Regions from separate parts of the Pseudomonas sp. MPC6 genome, predicted to be linked through region 1. Evidence: predicted binding sites of a transcription regulator. Region 1 holds the regulator's gene; the other holds the start of a gene.
The links. The regulator sigma-54, encoded in region 1, starts transcription at its own class of promoters, with help from an activator protein. The targets are predictions, from matches to a motif close to ANTGGCATNNANNTTGCTNT.

Region 2: the regulator sigma-54 is predicted to act here: its motif matches at 1,273-1,292, upstream of ELQ88_RS24910 (circularly permuted type 2 ATP-grasp protein).

Annotation. Positions count from the first base shown of each region.
Region 1 covers NZ_CP034783.1:5,938,527-5,941,722, reverse strand. The annotation lists gene rapZ (RNase adapter RapZ) at 1-301, opposite strand, end outside; gene ptsN (PTS IIA-like nitrogen regulatory protein PtsN) at 304-768, opposite strand; gene raiA (ribosome-associated translation inhibitor RaiA) at 781-1,089, opposite strand; gene ELQ88_RS29670 (RNA polymerase factor sigma-54) at 1,164-2,657, opposite strand; gene lptB (LPS export ABC transporter ATP-binding protein) at 2,841-3,196, opposite strand, start outside.
Region 2 covers NZ_CP034783.1:4,974,875-4,978,070, forward strand. The annotation lists gene ELQ88_RS24910 (circularly permuted type 2 ATP-grasp protein) at 1-1,240, opposite strand, end outside; gene ELQ88_RS24915 (ribonuclease E inhibitor RraB) at 1,516-1,857, opposite strand; gene ELQ88_RS24920 (hypothetical protein) at 2,076-2,309, opposite strand; gene ELQ88_RS24925 (PLDc N-terminal domain-containing protein) at 2,537-2,728, opposite strand; gene ELQ88_RS24930 (hypothetical protein) at 2,811-3,196, opposite strand, start outside.

The DNA of each region.
Region 1 (3,196 bases):
AACGTTTGAGCAAGGTTTCTTCGTCGGCGTCCAGGTACAGGACATCGCACTGGATATGCCGGCTGCGGACTTCTTCCAGCAGCTCGGGGAAGCGCGACAGGTGGCTCGGCAAGTTGCGCGCGTCGATCGACACGGCAACCAGCGGCTGGGCCAGTTCGGTGTGGATCAGTGCACGTTCGGCCAGTTCCGGCAAAAGCCCGGCAGGCAGGTTGTCGATGCAGTAAAAGCCGTTGTCCTCGAGAACATCGAGCGCGGTACTTTTACCTGAGCCGGAACGGCCACTGACGATGATCAAGCGCATGATTACTGACCGTTTTGCTCGTCCAGGACAACCTGATACAAGGCTTCATTGCTCGGGGCGCTGCGCAGCTTTTCGCGTACTTCCTTGCGATCGAGCATGCTGGCGATCTGCCGCAGCAGCTCCAGGTGCGCATCGGTGGCGGCTTGCGGGACCAGCAGTACGAACAGCAGGTCGACCGGGGCACCGTCGATGGCGTCGAAATCGATGGGTGCGTCCAGATGCATCAAGGCACTGACGGGTGCGGTACAGCCCTTGAGGCGACAGTGGGGGATGGCGATGCCGTTGCCAAAACCGGTCGAGCCGAGTTTTTCACGGGCAATCAGAGCCTCGAAGACATCTTGCATCTCCAGATCCGGGACTTCTTTATGGATGAGGTTGGCAATTTGCTCGAGGGCTTTCTTTTTACTGCCGCCCGGCACGTTCACGAGGGAACGGCCGGGGGTCAGGATGCTTTCAAGTCGGATCATGGGTTGGGAGTGTTAACGACCGGTCGCGCCCTGGAGGAGGCTTTGGGTCTTTTCCTTATGCTTTTTGAGTTGTTTATCCAGCTTGTCGGTCAATGCGTCGATCGCCGCGTACATATCGGTATGTTCCGCGTTGGCGACCACTTCATTGCCGGGAATATGCAGCGTGGCTTCGATTTTCTGCTTCAGCTTTTCGACCGTCATCGTGACCTGCACGTTGGTGATCTTGTCGAAATGCCTCTCCAATCGTTCGAGCTTTTCGCCGATGTAGGTGCGAAGAGGTTCGGTCACTTCCAGTTGGTGTCCACTGATGTTGACTTGCATACAGCTTCTCCTTCGTTGCCAGTGCATAAAGCGGCAGGCAGAAATGCCTGCCACTGGAACGCTGTGGCGTGGCTCTACATCAACCGCTTGCGTTCGCTCGAAGGCGCGATCCCGAGGGATTCGCGGTACTTGGCGACGGTGCGGCGAGCCACCTGAATGCCTTGTGCCTCCAGTAAACCAGCGATCTTGCTGTCACTCAACGGCTTTTTCTGATTTTCCGCTGCAACCAGTTTTTTGATGATCGCGCGGATCGCCGTGGACGAGCATTCACCGCCTTCCGAGGTGCTGACGTGGCTGGAAAAAAAGTATTTCAGTTCATAGATGCCCCGGGGGGTATGCATGAATTTCTGCGTAGTCACCCGGGAAATCGTCGACTCGTGCATGCCCACCGCCTCGGCAATGTCATGCAGCACCAACGGTTTCATGGCTTCGTCGCCGTACTCCAGGAAGCCGCGCTGATGCTCGACGATCTGGGTGGCCACTTTCATCAGGGTTTCGTTGCGGCTCTGTAGGCTCTTGATGAACCAGCGGGCCTCTTGCAACTGATTGCGCATGAAGGTGTTGTCGGCACTGGTGTCGGCGCGGCGCACGAAACCGGCGTATTGGGCGTTGACCCGCAGCCGCGGCACCGATTCCTGGTTCAGCTCCACCAGCCAGCGCTCGTTGTCCTTGCGCACGATGACATCGGGGACGACGTATTCGGCTTCGCTGGACTCGATCTGCGAGCCAGGCCGCGGGTTGAGGCTCTGCACCAGTTCGATCACCTGGCGCAGTTCATCTTCCTTGAGCTTCATGCGGCGCATCAGCTGGCTGTAGTCGCGGCTGCCAAGCAGGTCGATGTAATCGCTGACCAGACGCTTGGCCTCGGCCAGCCACGGGGTCTTGGCGGGCAATTGGCGCAATTGCAGCAACAGGCATTCGCCCAGGTTGCGGGCGGCGATGCCGGCGGGTTCGAATTGCTGGATGCGATGCAGGACGGCTTCTATTTCGTCCAGTTCGATGTCCAGTTCCGGGTCGAAGGCTTCGAGAATTTCCTCGAGGGTTTCGTCCAGGTAACCCTGATTGTTGATGCAGTCGATCAGGGTCACGGCAATCAGGCGATCGGTGTCGGACATCGGTGCCAGGTTCAGTTGCCACAGCAGATGGCTTTGCAGGCTTTCACCGGCCGATGTACGGGTGGTGAAGTCCCACTCGTCGTCATCGTTGCTCGGCAGGCTGCTGGCGCTGGTCTGGTAAACGTCCTCCCACGCGGTATCGACGGGCAGTTCGTTGGGAATGCGCTCGTTCCAGTCACCTTCCTCGAGGTTATCCACCGTCGGGGCGGTTTCCTGGTAGGAGGGTTCCGACACGTCGGCATTGGGGAGCTGTTCGGCTTTGTCGGCCAAGGGGTCGGCGTTATCGAAGTCGTCGCCTTCTTCCTGGCGTTCGAGCATCGGATTGGACTCCAGGGCCTCCTGGATTTCCTGTTGCAGGTCCAGGGTCGACAATTGGAGCAGGCGGATGGCCTGTTGCAGCTGCGGTGTCATCGTCAGCTGCTGGCCCATTCTCAAGACTAGCGATGGTTTCATGGCAGGGGCTTAACACCTTATTCGCCGGCGCACATGCGCCATCCACTACAGGGCGCCGGAGCGCCAAACATAAGCAAATTATATGCCCGAAACTTTAGCGTTTGCCTAGAGCGCTGTAACAATAAAAAAGTGTTGATTTTTTATCGAGACAAGCGCTTGAGCGGCAAGGCGGACACCTCAACGCTACAGGCGGAACTCATGGCCCAGATACACTTCCTTGACCAGTTCGTTGGCCAGGATGGTGGCAGAGTCGCCTTCGGCGATCAGTTGCCCATCGTTGACGATGTAAGCGGTTTCGCAGATATCCAGGGTTTCGCGGACGTTGTGGTCCGTGATCAGCACGCCAATGCCCTTGGCCTTGAGGTGGTGGATGATCTGTTTGATGTCGCCCACCGAAATCGGGTCCACGCCGGCGAAAGGTTCGTCGAGGAGGATGAATTTCGGGTTGGTGGCCAGTGCCCGGGCGATTTCCACGCGGCGGCGTTCACCACCGGACAGGCTCATGCCGAGGTTGTCGCGGATGTGGTGGATGTGGAATT
Region 2 (3,196 bases), 960 kb from region 1:
CGACAAAAGTCGGACAGGTCGACAACGACAATGTTGGTTGCGCGATGTACGCGTGGGGCTTGGCTTTGATCCGCGCGCGGAAGGTTTCGATTTCCGCTGCCGTCGCCGCCGGCCCCACCAGCATTCCGTAGCCGCCTGAACCCTGGGTTTCCTTGACCACCAGCTCTGGAAGATTGGCCAGGACGTGGGACAACTCGGCCGGATTACGACACTGCCACGTCGGCACATTCTTCAGGATCGGCTCTTCGTCGAGGTAGAAGCGGATCATGTCCGTGACGAACGGATACACCGACTTGTCATCCGCTACCCCGGTGCCGATGGCATTCGCCAGGACCACGTTGCCGGAACGGTAGGACGACAACAGCCCCGGGACGCCGAGCATCGAGTCCGGGTTGAACGCCAGCGGGTCGAGGAAGGCATCGTCGAGGCGCCGGTAGATCACGTCGACGGCTTTCGGCCCATCCGTGGTACGCATGAACACCTTATCGTCACGCACGAACAGGTCCGCGCCTTCCACCAGTTCGACGCCCATTTCCCGAGCAAGAAACGCATGTTCGAAAAACGCACTGTTGAAGCGGCCTGGCGTCAGCACCACCACACTCGGGTTATCGATCGGGCTGGAGCTTTTCAGGGTATCGAGCAACAGGTTCGGATAGTGGTCGATCGGTGCAATGCGTTGCGCCGCGAACAATTCGGGGAACAGACGCATCATCATCTTGCGGTCTTCGAGCATGTAACTCACGCCGCTCGGTGTACGCAGGTTGTCTTCGAGCACGTAGTACGTGCCGTCGCCATCGCGTACCAGATCGACACCGGAAATGTGCGAATAGATATTCCGGTGCAGATCCAGCCCTTGCATCGCCAACTGGTATTGCTCGTTGGCCAGCACTTGCTCGGCCGGGATGATGCCGGCCTTGATGATGCGCTGGTCGTGATAGAGGTCGGCGAGGAACATGTTCAGCGCCTTGACCCGCTGGATACAGCCGCGTTCGACGACCCGCCATTCACTGGCGGGGATGCTGCGGGGGATGGTGTCAAAGGGAATCAGGCGCTCTGTCCCTTGCTCGTCACCGTAGAGCGTGAAGGTAATCCCGGCCCGATGAAACAGCAGATCGGCCTCGCGTCGCCGTTGGGCCAGAAGCTCATCAGGCGTTTCGGCCAGCCAACGGGCAAACTCCCGGTAATGCGGGCGGACCTGGCCGCCGGCATCATACATTTCATCAAAATAGGTGCGGATCATGCCGTACTCCTTGTCACCCGGACTTACAGGCCTTCGCAAGGCCCGTGCCATCGGCATAAACGCTTTGATATCAATCAGTTGGATAATGACGCCGGAATCACCGCACCAATCCTGTGCGGTAACTGCCCCAAGCTGATCGCCCCCGCTTCATTGCGAAGCAATGTCTTCGCCCATCAGCAGCATAGTCAAAGCAAAAACAAGAGCAAAAGAAGCCGCAAACGAAAACGGCCAACCCAAAGGTCAGCCGTTAGTGAATGTTGTCGCTGTTCATAATGTTATGCGAGTCGCCCTCGTACCTCCTGCTTGACGCCCCACCCTTCGATGATCCCGCCCAGAGGCTCCACCACTGCCTCGAAGTCCTGCTCGAAGTCGCCGATACCGTCGTAGGTGGCGTACATCACTTTACTCAGTTCCAGATACCACGCGCCGTCATCGCGCACGCTGATCTGGGCATTCAACGATTCACCGCAATAATGCCCTGCCGCCCTGCGCGCCCGCTCCTCGTCCGGAAAAATGGCGTAGAACTCGATGGGATGGAATCGTGAAAAGTCGAAACCGCCTTCTTTCATGCGGCGCAGCACGCTGCTGCTGATGTCTTCTTGATAGGCTGTGCTCATGAAACGTCCCCCTCAACTTGATGGATAGACTTTCCGTATTCCCGGCACACGCAACCGATTGGTGCGAGTGATGCGGCAACAAATTGCCGGTGGGAAGCAAGCATGTAGCTGACAAGACCAGACCTTAGCGATTCGTTCGCTGATCTCGCTTGCAGAGTATCCCCAAGATAGAGGCGCTGCCAAGGTCTGGTTGTTTCACGAATGTGCCAGGAAGTATTTCAGACGGGAGTAATGCCGAGGATTTGAATGCTGTTCTGGGTCTTGAGACTTTTAACGCTCGCATCAGCAGTGCGCCCTTCCAGATCATTCAGATCCAGTTCGGCAGCGACAGGCAGGAGGCGGGCCTTGATCAGTTTGGCGGCATGCTCGTTGTCCGGGCATTCGTCGCACTCGAAGACTTCGTCGACTGTTTCACCATGATCATCCACGAAAGTGATTTTCCACTTTTGCATCAGTGCCTCCTCGAACAAACCCGCAAATGGGCTTACATGTATCTGGACTTGTACCCTGACTGATCGTTCAACGGGATTACAACGCGTCAGCCTGATGCTGACGAATTACCCTGTAGGAGCCGGCTTGCCGGCGAAGGCGGTGTGTCAGTCACATCGTAGGTGACTATCAGGCCGCCTTCGCTGGCAAGCCAGCTCCTACAAGGGTCGGTGTTGTTTGTGGGGACCGGTCAAACCCGCACATTACCCCGCGGTCCGGCGATGGCCCAGATAATCAGCCCCAGGACCGGCAACAGCAGGATCAACAGCACCCAGACGATTTTCATCCCGGTGCCGGTGCCACTTTTCAGCACGTTGATGATTGCCCAGATGTCCAGGGCAAGAATGATCAGGCCAACCAGACCATTGAACGTGGAACCCATGGTGTCGCTCCCTAAGAGTGGTGTGCACTCTTAGGATAGCTGTCCGGTGCGCGGGTTCCGTTTTATTCGGTCCAGGGTGGCGTCAGACGTGGATCGCCACTTTCAGGGCTTCCAGCGAAGGCGCGGCAGCGATGCCGACTTCAGCACACAACTCGAGCACCCGCGGTAGGTCATTGCCGTAGACCAGCACCACTTGCAACTCGTCATCGAGCAACTGGCTGAAGTTCATCAGCACGTAGCCGCCGTTTTCCTTGTTCATGCTGCTCATCTGCACCTGAATGCGATTGAGCGCGGTCAGGGCTTCGGTCTTGGCCAGTTGCTTGGGTTTGATATTGAAAGCAACGCCGGGGCCGAACGAAGCAACAATCAGGGCGAACAGATCCATATAGGTGTCGGCCTGGAACAGCACGGTTTCCGGCAGGCTGCCGACGACCACCCACTCGCCCAGAGGCATCGGGAAGGTCTCGT